2 regions of the Pseudaquabacterium rugosum genome follow, and region 2 is predicted to be linked to the other one. Evidence: riboswitches for the same ligand, from Rfam matches in the RefSeq annotation. Region 2 holds a riboswitch; the other holds the start of a gene.

Region 1 (11,046 bases), on a different contig from region 2:
CATCAGCAGATCGGACAGCGCGCCCAGCAGCACGCCCACCACCACACCGCACAGCAGCAGTTTCAGCGGCCGCGCGGCGCCCCCGGCCAGCGCCAGCGTCAAGGCCACGCCGCCCAGCGCACCGACGAAGGCCGCGACCACCAGACCGGTGCCGGCCAGCAGCGGGCCCAGGCCGGCGGCCAGGCCGGCCGGCAGCCAGGCCGCGGCCGCACCGGCGGTCAGCGGCGCGGCCGCCAGCACCGCCACCACCCCCAGCCCGGCACCGGACGCGCTGCCCAGCAGATAGGGATCGGCCAGCGGGTTGCGGAACAGGCCCTGGGCCAGCGCCCCGGCCAGCCCCAGCAGCGCACCGGCCAGCGCCGAGCCCAGACCGCGCGGCGCGCGGATCTCGCCCAGCAACAGCCGGCGCGCCTCGGCATCCAGCGCCCACGGCGGCTCCAGCCCCAGCGGACCGACCGCCAGCCCCAGCGCCAGACCGGCCAGCAGCAAGGCCGCCAGCAGGGCGCCCAGGCGCGTCGAGGTGCCGGTCAGGCGGGCCGTCCAGGCCATCAGCGCCCCCCGGCCGGCGGCGCCAGCCGCTGCAGGCACTGCTGCAGATGGCCGGCGGCTTCAGCCAGCCGCGGACCGGGGCGCACCAGCGTGTCGTAGGCCGCTTCGTCGAAGCCGCAGAACCGGCCGTCGCGCAGGGCCGGCAGCGCAGCCCAGCCCGGACGCCCGGCCATCGCCTCGACCGCCCGGCGCGAGCCCAGCATCAGATCGGGTCGCGCCCGCACCACGTACTCGGGGCTGAGCTGGGGGAACGGCCCCAGCTCGGGCGGCACGATGTTGCCGACGCCGAGAACCGCCAGCAGCTCGCCGATGAAGCTGGCCGTGCCGGCCGCGTGCGGCGAGGACGAGACCTCGAAATACGCCTTGCGGCCGCGCCAGCCGGCCGGCACCCGGGCCGCCAGCGCCTGCAGCCGCTGCTGGATGCGCTGCACCTGGGCCTGCGCCGCCGCCTCGCGGCCGAGCGCGCGGCCGACCACGCGCATCACGCGCTGCGCATCGGCCAGGGTGCGCGCCTCCAGCGCCAGCACCGGCACGCCGAGGGCCTCCAGCCGCTCGACGGCCCGCGCCGAGCCCGAGGCCAGCACCAGATCCGGCTTCAGCGCGACGATGCGTTCGAGCTGCGCATCGTCGAGCCCGCCGAGCCGCGGCAGCGCGGCGATCGCGGCCGGCCAGTTCGAATAGCGGTCGGTGCCGACCAGCCGGTCGCAGGCTTCGAGCACGCACACCGTCTCGGTCAGCGAGGGCAGCAGCGTGACGATGCGCTGCGGCGCCCGCGGCAGCGTCAGACGGTGGCCGCGGTCGTCGCGCAGCGTCAGTGGCCAGACGGGGGCGGACGCCTGCCGCGCGGTGGCCGGCGCGACAGGCGGAGCCTCCGGTGCGGCCAGGGCGGCACCGGCCACGGTGGCCAAGGCGACCACGGCGGCCCAGGCCAGGACGCCGGCCTGCAGCGCACCGCGCAGGCGACCCGCCCGCCCGCCGCTCATGCCGGCGCCTTCACCACCAGCGGGCAGCCGGCGACCATCAGCGTGACCCGGCCGCAGGCGGCCGCCAGGCGCTGGTGCAGGCGGCCCAGCGCATCGACCCAGGCCCGCGTCTCGGCGCCCATCGGCATCACGCCCAGGCCGATCTCGTTGGACACCAGCACCACCGGCGCCGGGGCGGCGGCCAGCGCCTCCAGCAGCGCCTGCTGCTGCCGGGCCCAGGCCTGCGCATCGGGCTGCAGCGGCGGCAAGGGCATCAGCCAATTCGTCAGCCACAGCGTCAGGCAGTCGACGACGATCAGGCGCCGCGGATCGGCCAGCCGGCGCAGTGCGGCGGCCAGCTCGCGCGGCTCCTCGACGGTCACCAGGCCCGGCACGCGGACGGCGCGGTCGGCCTGATGGCGCGCGATGCGCGCGGCCATCTCGGCATCGCCGGCCTGGGCGGTGGCCAGCAGCACGGCCTCGCGCGGCACGCCGTCGGCGGCCGTGCCGGCCAGCCACTGCGCGGCCCGGTCCTCGGCCCGGCGCGACTTGCCGCTGCGCTGGCCTCCGAGCAGCAGCTCATGCATGGTCGGCTCCTGATCCTGAGGGCCGGTCCGGCACCGGCGCAGGACCGCCGTCCGGCAGGAACAGTCGCGCGGCCAGCGACGGCGACGAGGCGAACCACGGGTGGAAGTAGCTGCAGCGCAGCGCACCGTGGACGTAGAAGGCCTCGCCGTCCGCCGCCGCACCGACCGCACCGCCCCGCGCCGGCCGGGTGCGCGCCCGCGGTGCCAGCGGCGTCTGCAGCGTCGAATGGTGGAAGGTGTGGCCCCTCAGTCCGGGCGTCGGGTCCGTGGTCTCGGTCTCGGTCTCGGGCTGGGCCTCGGCCTGGGCATCAGCAGGCTGGCGGGTCGCGCCCGCCTGCAGCTGCGCCGTCGCCGGCCACGGTGCCAGCGCCTGCGGCCCGAGCGCGGCCAGCCGGCGGCCCATGCTCACCCGCCCCGGCAGCAGGCCCCAGAGCCGGTGGACGCCTCCGTCGAGGTCGACCAGTTCGTCGGCCAGCGCCATCAGGCCGCCGCACTCGGCCCACAGCGGACGCCCGGCGGCCAGGTGCGCGGCCAGCTGGGCCGCCAGATCGCGGCGGGCGGCCAGCGCGGCGGCATGCAGCTCGGGATAGCCGCCGGGCAGCCACACGGCGTCGCAATCGGGCAGCGGATCACCGGCCAGCGGCGAGAAGAAGACCGTCTGCGCCCCCAGCGCATGCAGCGTGCGCAGATTGGCGTCGTAGATGAAGGCGAAGGCCGCGTCACGCGCGACCGCCACCCGGCGGCCGGCCAACAGGCGCGGCACCGCCGGCACGGCCGAGGGGCCGCCCGCAGCACCGGACGTCGCCACGGCCGGCGACGCCTCAGCCGGCAGCAGGGCCGGAGACCCCACCGGCAGCGGCCAGCGCGGCCAGTCGGCCAGCGGTCGCGCGCCCAGCGGCGTGGCGGCCAGCGCATCGGCCAGCGCGTCGAGGCGGACCCGCGCGTCGGGCAGCTCATCGCTGGACAGCAGACCGAGGTGACGGCCGGGCAGCGCGCCGGCGGCCACCCGCGGCAACGCGCCGGCCCAGCCATCGTCGGCGCGCAGCGCCTCGGCCAGCATCGCCGCATGGCGCGCGCTGCCCACCCGGTTGGCCAGCGCACCGGCCCAGGGCAAGGGCCCGTGCTCGGCCGCCTGGTAGTGGCGCAGGCCGTGCACCAGCGCGCCGAAGGTGCCGGCCATCGCCCCGGCATCGATGACGGCCAGCACCGGCAGGCCGAAACGCCGGGCCAGATCGGCCGCGCTCGGCTGGCCGTCGTACAGGCCCATCACGCCCTCGACGATCACCAGATCGGCCGTCTCGGCCGCCGCCCGCAGCCGCTGCGCGCAGTCGGCCTCGCCGTTGATCCACAGGTCCAGAGCATCGACCGGCGCCCCGCTGGCCAGCGCCAGCCAGGCCGGATCGAGGAAATCAGGCCCGCACTTGAAGGCCCGCACCCGCGCCCCGGCACGCGCATGCAGCCGCGCCAGCGCGCAGGCCACGCTGGTCTTGCCCTGGCCGGAGGCCGGGGCGGCGACGAGGACGACGGCGGCGCCCGCGCTCATGGTCAGAAGGCGATGCGGGCAGAGCCGCCGACCGCACGGCCCGACTCCGGATAGATCGACGTCGTGCGACCGGTGGACACCTCGCAGCCGTAGGCCTGGGTGTAGTACCTGCGGTCGGTGAGGTTGCTCACGTCGACGGCCCACTCCACGTTCGACACGGCCCAGGCCCAGCGGGCATCGAGCACCGTGTGGCCCGGCACCCGGCAGGCATTGGCGATGTCCGGATGCGTCGTGCCGCCTTGATGCCGCACCGACGCACCCAGCGTCTGCTGTCCGCCCGGCACACCCAGGGGGCCGAGCTTCCAGAACGTCCCGACGGAGGCCGAGCGGCTCGGCACCAGCGGCACGTCCTTGCCCGCGTGCGCGCCGCGGGTGAAGGTCGCCTCGCGCCAGGCCAGCGTGGCCCGCAGATCCAGCGTACGGGAGACCGCGCGGGTGCCCTCGAACTCCACGCCGCGGCGACGCGTCGGGTCGAAGTTCACGTTGGCACCGGAGCCGTTCCAGGCATTGCTGTTGGCCACCGTCGGGTCGTAGCCGATCTCGTCGCGCAGCCGGCTGCGGAAGACCCGCACTTCCGCACGATCGCCCCCCTGCGCCCAGCGCAGGCCGAGCTCGACGTCGCGCGAGCGCTGGGGCCGCAACAGCACGCCGGGCTGGGTGAAGCTGAACTCGTCCGCATTGGCCAGCCGCCAGCTGGTGCCCATGCGACCGAAGGCGCGCAGGTTCGCACCCAGCGGATGCATGACGCCCAGCTCCCAGACATCGCTGCGGTCGTCCTGGCGCAGGCTGCTGTAGTCGTCCACCAGGGACTTCACACTGCGGTTCCAGCGCGCGCCGGCGCTGAACTCGGTGCCCTGCGGCAGCTTCAGCACATCGCGCAGGAACCAGGCATGGCTGCTCTGGCGTGCGATGCCGGGGTAGGACCGGATGTCGCGCTTCCACCACTGGTGTTCGTTGCCGAAGGTGACGGCATGGCGCAGGCCGGGCGCGATCACGGACTCGTGCTGCGCGCGCAGGCCGACCTCACGGGCATCGACATCGTGGTCATAGCCATGGCTCGCACTGCGTTGCTCGGCCGCCCGCAGGCCCCCGTCCGCGGACAGGGTCCAGCCCGCGACGCGGGTCTGGGCCTGCAGGGTCGTGCGCCGCCCCAGGCTGCGACCCCAGTCGGACGGCGACGACGCCTGGGCCGGATCGGCCGCGTACTGGTCGGCCGTCAAGGCGCCCGGCCAGCCCGAGCGCACCTCGTCCTGCGCGTGGCGCAGCGCCACCCGATGCGCACCACGCTGCCATTGCGCGGCCACGGCACCGGTGCTGACACCGGAGGCGAAGTTGTCGCGGTGGCCGTCGCTGAGCTTGCGGCTGCCGGACGCCTCCAGCGTGAGCTCGCCCAGATTCGCGTGCACGTTGCCGCGCAGCTGTCGCAGGTGATCCGAGCCGAAGCCGACCAGCACCTCGCCCCCGTCGGCCTGACGGTGACCGCGGCCCGCACGGGTGACGATGTGGATCACACCGCCCGTCGCGCCCTCGCCATAGAGCACCGCACCGCTGCCGCGCAGCACCTCGATGCGCTCGATCGCATCGATCGCGACACCGGCCAGACGGGTCGTGCCCAGATCCGCCTCGTTGACCCGCATGCCGTCGATCATGACGACCTGGTTCTGGCCCGCGGTGACCCCGTAGCCGCGCAGATCGAGCTGGTATTCCCCGCCGCCGGCCAGATCCATCCGCCCGGTGATGCCCAGCAGGCGCATCAGCGCCTCATTGACCGTGGTCGCGCCCGAACGCGCCAGCTCGCCCGCCGTGATCACGCTGACCCCGAAAGGCAGGCTGGAGAGCTCCTCGGCCGAACGGGTGGCCGTCACGACGACCCGCTCGGCGGGGGCCTGGGCGCGGGCCGGCATCGCGGCGAAGGCCAGCGCGACGCTCAGGGCCAGCACGGTGCGATCGGCAAGGCGGAGCCGCACGCCAACGGCATGGAAGTCAGGAATCATGGGAACGACACGGAAGATCTGGACAGGCCGACCGCTTCCCCGCGGGCACCTGCGACGCAGCCGGAACCCGCCCCGACGCACTGCCGGAACCGGACCGATCTGACCTTGCTGGCCGGTATCCGGGCTGGCGGAGACGACCCTCGCGGCCTTCCCGGTCGCCGCCCCAGAAGGCGGCCACCAGTGGCATGGAACACGAGAGCGGGCGCGGGCTCCGGATGGAGCCTGCACCGTCCGCTTACCGTTGCGGGGGCAGCGCAGGTTGGGCCGTGGCCCGTGGGGCCTGACCTTCCTGCTTCCCGTTTAACCCGGCGCGCGGAACACGCACCGGAGCACCAGCAGAAGCCGTCATCCTAACAGCCCCGCCCCGACGCCAATCTGACACCCGGGCGCCTACAATCGCGGGCATCCGCTCAGCCCCAGGGCGGCCGGGCCCGGCCCCCAGGCCTCCCGGGCGACCGCCGTGCCGGGTCGCCGACCGCCCGGCCCCCCAGACTCCTCCCCCATGAACCGACTCGACGAACTGGCCGAGCGCATCGAGCGTCTCGTGCAGCGCCACGACCTGCTGCGCGCCGAGCGCGACAGCCTGGTGCAGCAGCGCGACGCGCTGCAGCAGCAGCTCGACCACCTCCAGCGCGACCGCGACAGCCTGCAGTCGCGCCTGGCCGCCGCCCGCGCGCGCATCGACATGCTGGTGCAGCTGCTGGCCGCGCCGGGCGACGGCAGCACACGCCCGGTCGTCAGCCCGGCCATCCTGTCGCCCGCCGACCGCCCGGAGCCCCGATGAGCAGCGCGCCCGCCCCGACCTCGCTCGAAGCGACCATCCTCGGCCAGAGCTACGCACTGGCCTGCCCCCCCGGCCAGGAAGCCCAGCTGCGCGACGCCGCCGGTCTGGTCGACCGCGAGATGTGCGCGATCCGCGACGCCGGCCGCGTCAAGGCCCGCGAGCGCATCGCCGTGCTGACGGCCCTGAACCTGGCCTGGCAGCAGATCGAACTGCAGGCCCGGCTGAACGTGGCCGCCCGTCCGGTCGCCGCACCGGTGGCCGTCGCGGCGCCGGCCGCACAGCCCGCGACCGACACCGATGCCGATGCCGGCCGCAGCGCCATCGATGCCGCCACCGAACGCCGCATCGGCGCGCTGATCGACCGGCTGGACGCCGCGCTCGCCGCGATCTGAGCCCGCCGCGGGGGGCCGGCTCCACCGCCGTCCCGATCAAGCCCCCCGCACACGTGCGGTCGCTCCACAGAGCCGCTGCGCGTGGCTATACTGGATTCGTCCGTCGCGGTCCTGTGGGCTTGATTCCTTGAACCGATGCTCATTGAGCCAGGGCTTGGAACATTGCGGAGCTGGTGTGATCGTCTCGCGTCAGATGAACCCGAAGCACCGCTGACCTCGCCCACCTGAATCCGACCAACTAGGGTTCAGGATGCGGCCTCCGGGGCCGTGACGGACACCCCCCTTCCTCCTGCCGCGGCGCCCGCCGTCGCGGCTCCGGCCTGACGCCCACGGTGCGCGTCGGCCACCCCTCATGTCCGACGTCACTTCCACCGCCCACCCGGCCCCTCGGGTCGAGGCCCATGGCCACGGTCTGTGGCTGATGAAGAGCGAGCCCGACGACTGCTCGATCGATGACCTGGCGGCCGCCCCCGGCCAGTGCGTGCCCTGGGTCGGCGTGCGCAACTACCAGGCCCGCAACTTCATGCGCGACGCGATGCGCATCGGCGATGGCGTGCTGTTCTACCACTCGTCCTGCGCGCAGCCCGGCATCGCCGGTCTGGCCGAGGTGGCCAGCGCGCCCCATCCGGATCCGACGCAGTTCGATCCGGCCAGCCGCTGGCACGACCCCAAGGCCACGCCCGCGGCACCGCGCTGGATGCTGGTCGACGTGCGCCTGCGCGCACGCACCCGCCTGCTGCCGCTGACCGAGATGCGTCAGCGGCCGGAGCTGGCCAGCCTGCAGATCCTGCAGCGCGGCAACCGGCTGTCGATCACGCCGGTGACGCCCGCGCAGTGGCAGGCGGTGTGCGCGCTGCTGGGCCAGCCGGCCCGCTGAGCGACGCGCTCAGGCGCCGAAGTCGCAGCGGCCCTCGGCGGCCAGCGCGGCGAGCGGCAGACGGGCATTGGGCTGTTCGCGCGCCCGCAGCGCCTCCGGCAGCACGGCCGGATCACCACGGCGGCCGATCGCCACCACGGCCTCGATGGCCATGTGCGCCGGCACCTGCAGTGCGGCATCGAGCACCGTGCGCTCGAAGCCGCCCATCGCGTGCGTGTCCCAGCCGCTGGCGCGGGCCTGCAGCGCCAGGCTCATCCAGGCCGCACCGGCATCGAAGCTGGCCCAGGGATTGGCCTTGGGCTCGGTCTGGCCGGCCGGCACCTGGCTGCGCACCGACAGCACGACGACCAGCGCCGAGGCCTGGGCCGCCCAGCCCTGGTTGCCCGCCATCAGGCCGGCGTGGATGGCGTCGAAGGCCGGCGTGCCGGCCAGCGCCCAGACGAAGCGCCAGGGCTGCTGGTTGGAGGCCGAGGGCGCCCAGCGCGCGGCTTCCAGCAGGCTCATCAGCTGCTCGCGCGGCAGGGCCTCGCCGGTGTAGCCGCGCGGCGACCAGCGCTCGGTGAACTGGGGATCGACGGGGTGTTCGGCGGTACGGGCAGTGCTCATGGGGGGGGCAAGGTCAGGGTCCAGGGAAGGCGGAGCGCGCGGCGCGCGGAGAGGCGCCGCAGCGCCGGCGATGTTGCCAGCCCGCACAAGACCTTGCCGTGGCGCGGCAGCGTGCAGGGCCGCGCCTCGGGCCATGGCATCCCGACCAGAGATCCGGCGGACGCCGCGCGCGCGGGCCTCACGCCGCGCCCGCCCGCAGGCCGTCCCGCCGCCCGCTATAGTGCGCGCGGCCACCGCCGGCCCACGGCCCGGGCGGTGACCCGCGGCCGCCCGATGCCGCCTCCGTCGTCGTCGTGGAGTTCCGTCCTTGGATTACCTCAGCCAGCAGCGCCGTCCAGCAGGCCGCCAGGCCGTCGGCATCGGTGCCGTGCTCGCCCTGCATGCCCTGATCGGCTGGGCCCTGGTCAACGGCCTGCACCGCAAGATCGCCCAGCAGGTCTGGACGCCCGTCGAGGCGGTGCTGATCCAGGAACTGCCTCCCCCGCCACCGCCGCCTCCCCCTCCGCCACCGCCCGCCCCGGTGCCCCCGCCGGCCGCTCCCGCTCCCGCTCCTGCGGCCGCCCGGCCGCCGCCCGCGCCCGTTCCGCCCGTGGCACCGCCGCCACCGCCCACCTTCGTGCCACCGGCCGAGGTGCGGCCTGCCGCGGCGCCACCGGCCCCGCCGCTGACGGTCAGCCGCGAGGCGCCACCGCCCGCACGGACCGAGCCGCCCCCGGCGGCGGCCGCACCACCCGCGCCGGCACCGGCCCCGGCGGCGCCCCCCGCCCCGCCGAAGCAGCGGCCGGTCGGCGCCCGGGTCAACAACCTCTCGCAGTGCGTCTCGCGGGACGACTACCCGCCGGCCGCCGCCCGCGCGGAGGTCAGCGGCGTGACCCGCCTGCGCCTGACGATCGACGCCAGCGGACGCATCGTCAAGGCCGAGGTCATCGGCAGCTCGGGCCCGTCCCGCGAACATCGCCTGCTCGACCGCACCGCGGCCGAGAAGCTGAGTGCAGCCGGATGCGGCGCGACCGCCGCGCGCGACGACAGCGGTCATGCGGTAAGCTCCAGCACCGACGTCGAAGTGGCGTGGAGACTCGACGAGTGATCTCCGCACCCGCCGCGTGCGGCCCCTGGCATCCGGCCGGGGCCGTACCGCGGCCGCTGGACCAGCCATCGCCCGTGTCCAGCGACGACCGCGCAGCGCCTGCCGCTGCACGCGTTCCCGCGGGCACTCCGCCGCCGCTCGTGCCCCGTCCCGCCGCGATCCTGCACCCCCCACGCCACCGGCGTGGCGGTGCGCGCGTGCGGGTCCGAGACCTCGTCCGTACCGTACCGATCGTTCCTGGAGTGACCATGCCCCTCTCGACCCCGACCCGCACCGTCACCGCACGCCTGCGCCGCTGGGCCGCCCCGCTGCTGCTGAGCCTGGGCACCGCCCTGGCCTCCGGCGCCCTGCTGTGGCCGACGGCCGCCACCGCCCAGGCCTCCGAGCCGGCCATGACGGCCGCCAGCGCCACCAGCGCCGCCCCTGCGGTCGAGGCCGCCATGGCCTCCGCCCCCGAAGCCGCACCCGCCAAGATCGACAACCCCTACGGCCTGGAAGCGCTGTGGAAGCAGGGTGACTTCGTCGCCCGCGGCACGCTGATCATCATGATCATCATGTCGATGGGCAGCTGGTACATCATCATCACCAAGCTGATCGAGCAGCAGAAGCTGTTCAGGAGCGCCGCGGCCATCGGCGACAACTTCTGGAAGGCCGGCAACGTGCGCGCCGCCGCCGCCACGCTGGAGTCGACCAGCGCCTTCCGCTACATCGCCGAGACCGGCGTCAAGGCCGTCGACCACCACGAGGGCACGCTGGTCGAGGCCATCGACCGCCACACCTGGATCACGATGAGCGTCGAGCGCGCCGTCGGCACCGTGCAGTCGCGCCTGCAGGACGGTCTGGCCTTCCTGGCCACCGTCGGCTCGACCGCGCCGTTCATCGGCCTGTTCGGCACCGTCTGGGGCATCTACCACGCGCTGACGGCCATCGGCATCGCCGGCCAGGCCTCGATCGACAAGGTCGCCGGCCCGGTGGGCGAGGCGCTGATCATGACCGCCTTCGGCCTGGCCGTGGCCGTGCCGGCGGTGATGGGCTACAACTGGCTGATCCGCCGCAACAAGCAGGTGATGGAGCGCGTGCGCGCCTTCAGTGCCGACGTGCACAACGTGCTGCTGGCCGGCCCGCGCGCCTGATCGTCACCGGGGCCGCAGCGGCCGCACCGGATCGCCCACGCGGGCGGCCGGTCCGACGGCCGGTCGGCCCAGACCGCACAGGAGAGCGCCATGGCCATGTCCCTGGGGTCGCCCGACGGCGACGACGACGAGATGAACTCCGCCATCAACACCACGCCGCTGGTCGACGTGATGCTGGTGCTGCTGATCATCTTCCTGATCACGATTCCGGTGGTCACGCAGAGCATCGAGCTCAAGCTGCCGAAGGAACGCAACGAGGCGACGCAGACCAAGCCGGAGAACATCCTGCTGGCCGTCGCCCGCAACGGCGACATCTACTGGAACACCCGCCGCATCCCCGACGCCGCCACGCTGCTGGCCGAGCTGAAGAAGGAGAGCGTCAAGGTGCCGCAGCCCGAGGTCCACATCCGTGGCGACGAGGCCGCCGCCTACGAAGGCGTGGGCCGCGTGGTGGTGGCCTGCCAGCGCGCGGGCATCGCCAAGGTCGGCTTCATCACCGAACCTCCGGCCAACAACTGAGCGTCCCCAACGC
Region 2 (11,046 bases):
TCGTCGCCGAGGCGCAGCACCAGGCGGCTGTCGCGCAGGTCGAAGTCGAGGGCCGGCTGCAGGTCGTCGAGCACGATGGCGCCGCTGAGCTCGCCGATCTCGAAGCGGGTGCCGTCGGCCGGGCCCAGCACCAGCGGCTGCGCCGTGCTGCGGCGGCCGAAGCGCAGGCCGAGCTGGAGCGCGCCGTCGAACACGGGCTGCGGCAGGCTGGCCGGCAGCGGATCGAGCGCCGGCAGTGCCAGCGTGACCGTCACCTCGCTGCGGGCGCCCAGGCCGATGCGGAACTCGCCGTCGCCCAGCGCGCGTTCATCGCGCAGATCGCCGCGCAGCCGGGCATGGACCCGGGGCGGGACGGCCGCGCCGTCGTAGCCCAGCTGCAGCGTCAGGCTGCGGCTGCCGTCGTCGGCGCGCGCCAGCGTGAACTCGCGCGACAGCTGGCTGGCGGGCAGCGGGATCGGCGCGCGGCTGGCCCGTGGCCCCCGGGCCGCGGCCCGCCGCAGCGCCGCCCCGGGTGCGGCCGGCAGGCCGGCGCCGGCCGTCGCACGGCCATGGCCGCGGTCGATCACCGTGCCGACGATGATCAGCGCCAGCCCGAGCAGCGCCTGGCGCTCGACCACGGTGGCATCGGCCAGCGCCGCATCGGGCGCCTGGCCGCAGACGATGCGCACCAGCCGGGCGGCCGGCCGGGCGGTCGACGGGGCATCGGCATCGCCGGACAGGATCAGCAGCAGCTTGGCCAGCGCGTAGGCCGAAGGGGGCTGGCCGCTGTCGGCATGCAGCAGGCGGTCGATCTGCCGCACGACCTTGACCAGATCGCCGAGCTCGGCCTGGCCGGCCTGCAGATGGCCCAGCACCTCGCCCAGCGTGCGCAGGGCGGCCAGCGTCTCGCCGGTGATCAGCGTGGCCATGGCCAGCGACTGCGCGACCGGGTTGGACGCCCGCAGCGCGGCCGGATCGACGGTGGCCTCGGTCAGCTCCAGCCCGAGTCCGAGACGGGCCCTCAGCGCCAGCGCCAGCGCCTCCATCGACGGCACGCCCGGCAGGGCCGGTGCGGCGGGCAACTGCGCCTGGAGATGCGTCAGCGCCGCGTCGAACCAGCGGAACGCGCGCAGGAAGACCTGATCCGCATTGCCTGCCATGCCGTACTCCTGTCAGGTTGGGTACCGGGGCATCCGGCCAGCCTGTGGATGTCCGGAACAGGCGCACTGTAGACAGGCCCGCGCGTGCGCGTCATCCATCGGCGGAGCGACGCCGCGCGGCGGCTGCGGCATCCCGTCACACCCTTGGGCTACACTCGCGACCGCTTCAGGTGCCCTGGACGGACCGCGCAACGATGCGGGGCCCGACGGGGTGAAACGGGAAGCCGGTGTGAATCCGGCGCTGCCCCCGCAACGGTAAGCGAGTGAAACGACGCGCATCGGCGCGACGGCCCCTGCGCCGTCCGCTGCAGCCACTGGGCCCCGGCCCGGGAAGGCGGATGCGATGTCGGCGCAGGTCCAGCAGGGCCCGGCGCCCCTCGCCGAGCCCGGAGACCGGCCTGTGAGCGCAAGCGGCAAGCCGTTGCGGTGGGTGACGGGATGTGCATGTCCGTGTCCGTCGTCTCCGTGTCCTGATCCCCGCTGTCCGCGCGCCAGCGCACCGCCCGCGGCCCTGCCCTCCCGTGTCGACGCTCCGTCGGCACCGGGTGCCGGTCCCCCGCGGAGGATTCCCGACGACGCCACCGCCATGCGCTCCCGTCCCTGCGGCAGCAGCGGGCCATCGGTCCCCATGTCCAGTCAGCGCCCATGAGCGGCGCAAGGATGCCCGATGCACATCGAACCCGGTCTCGTCGTCGGCGGCAAAGCCGCCATCGGTCTCGTCACGGCCAGCGCCAGCCTGGCCTGGGCGCTGTGGCGCGCGCGCCAGGATGCGCAACGCCAGGGCAGCCTGTCGCTGCTGCTGCGCACCCTGGTGGCCGCCGCCGCCGTGTTCTGCTTCTTCGAGGTGCTGCCGCACCATCCGGTGGGCGTCTCCGAGGTGCACCTGATCCTGGGCAGCTCGCTGCTGCTGGTGCTGGGCGTGGCACCGGCCGCGCTCGGCCTGGCCGGCGGGCTGCTGGTGCAGGGCCTGTTCTTCGCGCCGGCCGATCTGCCGCAGTACGGCATGAACGTGACCACGCTGCTGGCACCGCTGGCGCTGACGCACGCGCTGGCCGAACGCCTGATCCCGCGCCAGACGGCCTATGTCGATCTGGGCTATGCCCAGACCCTGCGCCTGTCGCTGGCCTACCAGGGCGGCATCGTGGCCTGGGTGGCCTTCTGGGCCCTGGTCGGCCGCGGCGTGTCGGCCGACAACCTGGTGCAGATCGCCAGCTTCGGCAGCGCCTACATGAGCGTGGTGCTGCTGGAGCCGCTGGCCGATCTGGGCCTGCTGGCGCTGGCCAAGAGCGCACGCCGCCTGCGCGGCTCGTCGCTGGTCGAGCCGCGTCTCTACCACGCCGCCTGAGGCCACCATGCCGCTGCAGAAGATCCCCGCCACCATCGTCACCGGCTTTCTCGGTGCCGGCAAGACCACGCTGCTGCGCCACCTGCTGACCCATGCGGGCGGCCGGCGCATCGCCGTCATCGTCAACGAGTTCGGCGCGCTCGGCATCGATGGCGAGCTGCTGCGCGGCTGCGGCATCGGCTGTGACGAGCAGGGCACGCCCGACGGCCGGCTCTACGAGCTGGCCAACGGCTGCCTGTGCTGCACGGTGCAGGAGGAGTTCGCGCCGGTGATGGCGCTGCTGGCCGAGCGCCGCGAGCAGATCGATCACCTGGTGATCGAGACCTCGGGCCTGGCCCTGCCCAAGCCGCTGGTGCAGGCCTTCCAGTGGCCGACGCTGCGCACCGCCTTCACCGTCGACGCGGTGATCACGGTGGTCGATGCGCCGGCCGTGGCCGAGGGCCGCTTCGCCGACGATCCGGCGGCCGTCGACGCCCAGCGCCGGGCCGATGACAACCTCGATCATGAGTCGCCGCTGGCCGAGCTCTACGAGGACCAGCTGGCCACCGCCGACCTGATCGTGCTGAACAAGACCGACGCCCTGGACGCGGACGCGCTGCAGGCCGTGGCCGCGGCCGTGCGCGCCGAGGCCCCGGCCGGCGTCAAGCTGCTGCAGGCCAGCCACGGCCGCCTGGCGCCCGAGCTGCTGCTGGGCCTGGGCCGCGGCGTCGAGGACCTGATCGACCAGCGCCGCACCCACCACGACGACGAGGACGACCACGACCATGACGAGTTCGACTCGGTCGTGCTGACGCCCGAGGTCAGCGACCGCGAGGTGCTGCTGCGCGCGCTGCAGCAGCTGGTGGCCACGCACGACATCTACCGCGTCAAGGGCTTCGTCGCGCTGCCCGGCGCGGCGATGCGTCTGGTGGTGCAGGGGGCGGGCCCGCGCTTCGACAGCCAGTTCGACCGCCGCTGGCGGGCCGACGAGACGCCGGCCACGCAGCTGGTGGCCATCGGCGCCGATCTGGACGCGGCCGCGCTGAACCACGCGCTGCAGCAGCTGCTGGCCCAGGCCGCGGCCTGAGGCCGGCCCGCCCGGCCCCCGCGCCCCGCGCCCGCCGATGCACCTGCTGACCACCCGCAGCGCCGGCCTGCTCGACGACGAGGGCCAGGGCGTGGTGCGCCTGGACCAGACGCCGGGCGACATCGTGGTGCTGAGCGCGGCCGACACGCGGCTGGCCCTGCTGGCCGCCGCCGCGGCCGCCCGCCCGGCCGATGCGCCCAGCGTGCGCCTGGCCAGCCTGCGCGCGCTGCGCCAGCCGGCCTCGGTCGACTTCCATGTCGACGACGTGCTGCAGCATGCCCGCGCCGTGGTGATCGACCACCTGGGCAGCCTGGAGCAATGGGCCTACCTGCTGGAATGCGTGCAATCGCTGGCGCGCCGCCGCGGCCTGTGGCTGGCGATGTTCGCCGGCGACTTCGTCGAGGAGCCACAGCTGCTGCGGCGCAGCACCGCATCGGCCGAGGATTGCCGTTATCTGTGGCACTGCCTGCGCGACGGCGGGCCCCAGCAGGCCGCGCAGTTCTTCGCGCTGATCGAGCATGCCGCCTTCGGCCGCGGCCCGCGCCCGGCCGATCCGCTGCCGCTGCCGTCCGCCGTCGCCCATCAAGCGATGGACGCATCCGCCTGGCCGGCGCTGCCGCCCGACGCCCCGGTGGCCCTGCTGCTGTTCTACCGTGCCCATCTGCAGGCTGGCAACACGGCCGCCTTCGACCAGATGATGGCCACGCTGGCCGCGCACGGCCTGCGCCCGCTGGCCATCGCGGTCGACTCGCTGAAGAACCCCGCCTCGCTGGCACAGGTGCAGCGCACGGCCGCCGAGCAGCGCGTGGACATCGTGCTGAACGCCACCGCCTTCGCGCTGTCGCAGCCGGCCGCCACGACCACCGACGCCGACGCACCGCAGGCCGATGCCGCGCTGCGCCTGGCCGGCGACGCGATGGTGCTGCAACTGATCACCGCCGGCTGCACCGCCGCCCAGTGGCAGGATGACCCGCACGGCCTGAGCCCGCGCGATCTGGCGATGCAGATCGTGCTGCCCGAGGTCGACGGCCGGGTGGCCACGCGGGCGATCAGCTTCAAGGGCCTGGCCTGGCGCTGCGAGCGCACCCAGATCGACGTCGTGCGCTACCAGGCCGATGCGCGCGGCATGGCCTTCGTCGCCGAGCTGGCGCGGCGCTGGTGCCGGCTGCGCCGGCTGCCGGTGGCCGAGCGCCGCATCGCGCTGGTGCTGGCCAACTACCCGAATCAGGATGCCCGGCTGGCCAACGGCGTCGGGCTGGACACGCCGGCCTCGGTCTGCGCCATCCTGCAGGCGCTGCGCGCGGCCGGCCATGCGCTGGGTGATCTGCCGTCCGACAGCGCCGCGCTGATGGACGCCCTGACGCAGGGCGTGACCAACGAGCTCGACGCCAACGACGCCCGGCCCGCCGCGCAGAGCCTGGCGATGGCCGACTACCTGCGCGGCTTCGCCCGCCTGCCGGCCGCGTTGCAGCAGGCGGTGATCGCGCGCTGGGGCCCGCCCGAGCGCGATCCGATGCTGCGCGACGGCCGCTTCATGGTGCCGGGCCTGCGCCTGGGCCGCGTCTTCGTCGGCATCCAGCCGGCCCGCGCGCATGGCCAGGATCTGCTGGCCAGCTACCACGATGCCGAGCTGGCGCCGCCGCATGCCTATCTGGCCAGTTATCTGTGGCTGCGCGAGGTGTGGTCGGCCGATGCGCTGGTGCACGTGGGCAAGCACGGCAACCTGGAATGGCTGCCGGGCAAGAGCGTGGCGCTGGGCGAGCACTGCTGGCCCGATGCCATCCTGGGCCCGCTGCCCCACCTCTACCCCTTCATCGTCAACGATCCGGGCGAGGGCTGCCAGGCCAAGCGCCGCACCCAGGCCGTCATCATCGACCACCTGATGCCGCCGCTGACGCGCGCCGAGACCTACGGCCCGCTGCTGCAGCTCGAACGCACGATGGACGAGTACTACGAGGCACTGGCGCTCGATCCGCCGCGCGCGCAGCGCCTGCGCGGCCAGCTGCTCGACCAGGTGCTGCGCGACGGTCTGCACCGCGAGCTGGGCCTGGCCGCCCCGGCCGATGACGCCGCCCGCGCCGGCCTGCTGCAGCGGCTGGACGCCTACCTCTGCGAGATCAAGGAATCGCAGATCCGCGATGGCCTGCACGTGTTCGGCCAGTCGCCGCAGGGCGGGCTGCGCCGCGACACGCTGCGCGCGCTGCTGCGCTTCGACCGCGGTGCGCGCCCGGGCGACCGCAGCCTGCTGCGCGCGCTCGCCGACGACCTGGGCCTGGGCGCCACGCAGGGCGCGCCGCGGACGGCGGACACCCCCGCCTTCGATCCGCTGTCCCCCGACTGGGGCCGACCCTGGGACGGCCCGCGCCCGGCCCTGCTGCAGGCCGTCAGCGCCGAGCCCTGGCGCCATGCCGGCCACACCCGCGACCGGCTGGAGCAGCTGGCCGCGCAGCTGATCGCCGATGCGCTGGCCACACCCGACACCCCGGCCCCCGACGCCCCCGCACCCGACCCGCTGCTGCCGATGCTGCTGCCGCGCACCCACGCCGTGCTGGCCACGCTGCGCAGCGATCTGGCGCCGCGGCTGGACGCCTGCGGCGCGGCCGAGATGGCGGGCCTGCTGCAGGGCCTGAGCGGCCGCTTCGTCGCGCCCGGCCCCAGCGGCGCGCCCTCGCGCGGACGGCCCGACGTGCTGCCCACCGGCCGCAACTTCTACGCCGTCGACACCCGCGCCGTGCCCACGCCCACCGCCTGGGCCACCGGTCTGGCCGCCGCCGAGCGCCTGATCGAACGCCATCTGCAGGACCACGGCCGCATGCCCGACGCGGTCGGCCTGTCGGTCTGGGGCACCAGCACCATGCGCTCGGGCGGCGAGGACATCGCCCAGGCCCTGGCCCTGCTGGGCGTGCGCCCGCGCTGGGCCGACGGCAGCGGCCGCGTCGTCGATGTCGAGCTGCTGCCGATGGACGTGCAGGGCCGCGCGCGGGTCGACGTCACGCTGCGCGTCTCGGGCTTCTTCCGCGATGCCTTCCCGGGCCTGATCGACCTGTTCGACACCGCCGTGCGTGCGGTGGCCGCCGTCCCGGTCGAGGACGAGGACGACGACGTCAACCCGGTGCGCGTGCGCGTGCAGCGCGAGGCCGCGGACGCACGCGCCCGTGGCCTCGATGCCGCCGAGGCCGAGCGTCAGGCGGCCTGGCGCATCTTCGGCCCGCGGCCGGGCGGCTACGGCGCCGGCCTGCAGGCGGTGCTGGGCAGCCGCCAGTGGCGCGACCGCGCCGACCTGGCCGAGGCCTGGCTGCGCGACGGCGCCTGGGCCTACGGCCAGGACGCCCACGGCCGCAGCGCCCGCGCCAGCCTGGAGCGCCGCATGGCCACGCTCGACGCGGTGGCGCACAACCAGGACAACCGCGAGCACGACATCCTCGACTCCGACGCCTACCACCAGTTCCTGGGCGGCATGGCGGTGGCCGTCGAGCAGATGGCGGGCCGGCCCGCCGCGCTGTACCACGGTGACCTGAGCGTGCCCGGCGCCCCACGCGTGCGCCCGCTGCGCGAGGAGATCGCCCGCGTCGTGCGGGCCCGCGCCGTCAACCCGAAATGGCTCGAGGGCATGCGCCGCCACGGCCACAAGGGCGCGTTCGAGATCGCGGCCACGGTCGACTTCCTGTTCGCCTTCTCGGCCACCACCGGCCAGGTCGACGACCACCAGTACGCGCTGGTGGCCGAGGCCTGTCTGCACGACGACGTGACCCGCGACTTCATCACCCGCCACAACCCGCAGGCCCTGCGCGGCATCGCCGAGCGCCTGCTGGAGGCCATGCAGCGCGGCCTGTGGGCCGAGCCCGGCACACACCGCGAGCGCATCGCCGAACACCTGCTGCGGCTCGAAGACCAGCTCGAGGATCCGACATGAACGCCGCCTTCCCCTTCACCGCGCTGGTCGGCCAGCCGCTGCTGCAGCGCGCGCTGCTGCTGACGGCCATCGATCCGGCCATCGGCGGCGTGCTGGTCAGCGGGCCGCGCGGCACGGCCAAGTCGACTGCCGCACGGGCGCTGGCCGCGCTGCGGCCGGGCACGCCCTTCGTCAACCTGCCGCTGGCCGCCAGCCTGGAGCAGCTGGTCGGCACGCTCGACCTGGAAGACGCGCTGCGCGAGCAGCGCGTGCGCCTGCGCCCCGGCCTGCTGGCGCGCGCCGATGGCGGCGTGCTCTATGTGGACGAGGTCAACCTGCTGCCCGACAGCCTGATCGACGCGATGCTGGATGCCGCGGCCAGCGGCGTGCACACGGTCGAGCGCGACGGGCTGTCGCAGCGCCAGGCCTCGCGCTTCGTGCTGGTGGGCACGATGAACCCCGAGGAAGGCGAGCTGCGGCCGCAGCTGCTGGACCGCTTCGGCCTGATGGTGACGCTGGACAACCCGCGCGATGCGGCCACGCGCGAGGCCATCGTGCGCGCCCGGCTGGCCTTCGATGCCGACCCGGCCGCCTTCGTCCACGCCCATGCCGAGGCCGGCCAGCGGCTGGCGGACGCGCTGACGCGGGCCCGTGCGCGGCTGGCCGCGCTGGACTGGTCGACCGAGGTCATCGCCTGCGCGGCCCGGCGGGCCATGGCCGCCGCGGTGGACGGCGTGCGCGCGGATCTGGTGATGCTGCGTGCCGCCCGCGCGCTGGCCGCACTGGACGAGGCCCCGGCCGTGCGGCCGGCCCATGTCGACGCCGTGGCCGAGCTGGCCCTGGCCCACCGGCGCGCCGCCGATCCCGCCGCCGCGGCGGCCTCCGGCCCGCAACAAACCTCGGCCCAGGCCCCGGTCCCGACCCCGCCGCGCCCCTGGGATGCCGGCCCGCCCGACACGACGCCCCAGCCCCCGTCACGCACCGCCCCGCCCGGTGGCGCATCCGCGGCCGACCGCGCGGGCGCAGCCCACACGCACGGCGCGGCCCCGGACGCCCACGGCGCCAGCCCGGCCACCGGGCCGGAGGGCCTTGGCGGTGAAGGTGACGGTGACGGTGAAGGTGACGGTGCCAGCGGCCAGGACGGCGACCGCGACTGGGGCGCCCTGCCCGCCCGGCCGGCCGGCCTCACGCGCAGCGCGCGCCCGGAGCCGCCGCCCCCAAAAGCCTGAGCCACTGCCGCACGGCCGCCCCTGGGGGCACGGCCCTGCAGCAGTGGCTGGCCGCCCACGATGCGCCGTCCACGGCGCCCGCCGACACCGCGGCCCATGGCCCGGCGATCGACTGGATCCGCACCCTGCACGCCAAGGGCCGCGGCCCGCTGCGCGCCGCCCATCTGCGCCACCGCGCACCGGCCGCACGGCCGGCGCGGCTGCACCTGCTGCTGATCGACCATTCCGGCTCGATGCAGCGCCAGGGCCGGCTGGCGCTGGCCAAGGGCTGTGCCGAGCGCCTGCTGGCCCAGGCCGTGCGCCAGGGCGACGAGGCCGGCGTGCTGGCCTTCGGTGGCCGCGCGGCGGTCTGGCTGCAGGCACCGGGCCGCGCCCGGCGCGCGATGGCCGTGCGCCTGCGCACGCTCGGCAGCGGTGGCGGCACGCCGCTGGCCCAGGCCCTGCAGGTGGCCGAGACCACGCTGCAGCGCCGTCGGCGCCAGGGCGCACCCGTCGAGGCCTGGCTGTGGCTGCTGACCGACGGCCGCGCGCTGCACACCCCGCCGCGGCCGCGCGGCATCGACCAGCTGGTGCTGGTCGACCATGACGACCCGCTGGCGCCGGCCGGCCGCGGCCCGCAGTGGGCCCGGCTGTGGCAGGCCAGCTGGCTGCGCGCGCGGGCCCTGGCCTGAGACCGCAGCCCTACCGCGCCCCCTGCGCATCCGAACGCCGGACCCTGATGTCACCGACCACCGAGCTGCTGATCTGCACCACCTGCCGCGAGCCTGACGCCCCGCGTGAGGGGCCGACGGCCGGCCAGGCCCTGTTCGACCGCCTGCAGGCCGGCCTCGCCGCGGACGCGCCCGTGCGCCTGCGCGGCATCGCCTGCCTGGCCGCCTGCGACCGCTCCTGCACGATGGCACTGCAGGCCGCGGGCAAGACCACCTACGTCTTCGGCGCGCTGACGCCCGATGCGGCCTGCGCCGAGGCCGTGCTGACGGTGGCGCTCGAACATGCGCAGCGCGCCGACGGCACGCTGGTCTGGGCCGCCCGGCCGCAGCGCCTGCGCCGCGGCGTGGTCGCCCGCCTGCCGGGCCTGCCGGCCGCACCCGTGACGGCCGCGGCAGCCGACGGGCACGCTGCGTCCGCTGCACCCGCTGCACCCGGTACGCCCGGCGCCACCGTCTGAGCATCGGCCCCCACCCACGTCCCGGCCTGCGATGAACCCACCTCCGCCGTCCCCCGGCCTCAGCCTCTGGCTGGCCCCGCACCGGCCGCTGTTCCTGGCGGCCGGGCTGTGGGCGCTGCTGGCGATGCTGGCCTGGCAGCAGTGGGGCGCCCACCTGGGCCCGGCCTGGGCGGCGGCGCTGCCGCCGCGCCTGGGCACACCCGGGCTGTGGCATGCGCACGAGATGGTGTTCGGCTTCGGTGGCGCGTCGGTGGCCGCCTATTTCCTGACCGCCGTCACCAGCTGGACCGACCGGCCGCCGCTGCAGGGCCGGGCGCTGGCCGCGTTGCTGGCCGTCTGGCTGGCCGCCCGCGCGGTGATGCTGCAGGCCCATGCGCTGCCGCCGGCGCTGGTGCTGGCGCCCGGCGCGATCTACTTCGCCGCCGTCGCCGGCCGGCTGCTGCGCGACATCGCCCAGGCCCGCGCCTGGGCCAAGCTGGGCTTTCCGGCCCTGGTGCTGGCGATGGGCGCCGTCGACGCGGCCCTGGTCTGGACCGCGCTGTCCGGGCAGACGGGCCTGGCCGACCGCCTGGCCCTGGCCGGCGTGCTGCTGTTCGCGCTCAAGGTGGCCTATGTCGCCGGGGCCATGATCCCGGCCTTCACCGCCAATGCGCTGCGCCAGCGCGGGGCCGATACCGATACCGCGCCGCCGGTCGACCGCCCCGGCCTGCGGCGCGCCGGTCTGGCACTGCAGATCGCGGCCCTGGCCTGCGTCGCGCTGGCCGACCGGCCCGGGCTCGACGGCCCGCTGCTGCTGGCCGCCGCCGCCGTGCAGGCGCTGCGCCTGTGCGGCTGGCGCAGTCTGGCCATCCGCGGCCAGGGCCTGCTGGTGATGATGCACCTGACCTTCGGCCTGCTGGTCCTCGGCCTGGCCGCCGTCGGCCTCGGCCGCCTGTGGCCGGCCAGCTGGCCGCTGCGCGATGCGCTGCACCTGCTGAGCATCGGCGCGATGGGCGGCATGGTGCTGTCGGTGGCCTCGCGGGCCGCCGCGCGGCGCGTCGGCGGTGCGCTGCAGGCCGGGCGCGCGCTGCCGACGGCCCACGCGCTGGTCTGCGCCGCGGCCGTGCTGCGCGCCGGCGCCAGCCAGGCCGCGCTCCCGCTGGCCGACCCCTACAGCCTGGCCGCCGCGCTGTGGTGCGGGGCCTGGCTGCTCTTCCTGATCGTCTTC

Evidence for each region. Region 2 has a riboswitch for cobalamin ahead of AACH11_RS18690 (energy-coupling factor ABC transporter permease). Riboswitches for the same ligand answer to the same signal wherever they lie in the genome.
Region 1: another riboswitch for cobalamin. It lies ahead of AACH11_RS18020 (TonB-dependent receptor); the one in region 2 lies ahead of AACH11_RS18690 (energy-coupling factor ABC transporter permease).

What each region holds. Positions count from the first base shown of each region.
Region 1 is NZ_JBBUTF010000017.1:73,219-84,264, reverse strand. Features, by position in the region: gene AACH11_RS18040 (FecCD family ABC transporter permease) at 1-549, opposite strand, end outside; gene AACH11_RS18035 (ABC transporter substrate-binding protein) at 549-1,532, opposite strand; gene AACH11_RS18030 (bifunctional adenosylcobinamide kinase/adenosylcobinamide-phosphate guanylyltransferase) at 1,529-2,098, opposite strand; gene AACH11_RS18025 (cobyrinic acid a,c-diamide synthase CobB) at 2,091-3,641, opposite strand; gene AACH11_RS18020 (TonB-dependent receptor) at 3,644-5,635, opposite strand; cobalamin riboswitch at 5,729-5,987, opposite strand; gene AACH11_RS18015 (DUF904 domain-containing protein) at 6,138-6,419, shown strand; gene AACH11_RS18010 (cell division protein ZapA) at 6,416-6,811, shown strand; gene AACH11_RS18005 (EVE domain-containing protein) at 7,233-7,688, shown strand; gene AACH11_RS18000 (nitroreductase family protein) at 7,698-8,294, opposite strand; gene AACH11_RS17995 (TonB family protein) at 8,602-9,381, shown strand; gene AACH11_RS17990 (MotA/TolQ/ExbB proton channel family protein) at 9,630-10,514, shown strand; gene AACH11_RS17985 (ExbD/TolR family protein) at 10,605-11,033, shown strand.
Region 2 is NZ_JBBUTF010000018.1:67,446-78,491, forward strand. Features, by position in the region: gene AACH11_RS18685 (DUF6603 domain-containing protein) at 1-1,139, opposite strand, end outside; cobalamin riboswitch at 1,291-1,555, shown strand; gene AACH11_RS18690 (energy-coupling factor ABC transporter permease) at 1,807-2,484, shown strand; gene cobW (cobalamin biosynthesis protein CobW) at 2,492-3,550, shown strand; gene cobN (cobaltochelatase subunit CobN) at 3,588-7,463, shown strand; gene AACH11_RS18705 (magnesium chelatase ATPase subunit I) at 7,460-8,671, shown strand; gene AACH11_RS18710 (vWA domain-containing protein) at 8,887-9,342, shown strand; gene AACH11_RS18715 (DUF1636 family protein) at 9,390-9,839, shown strand; gene AACH11_RS18720 (NnrS family protein) at 9,871-11,046, shown strand, end outside.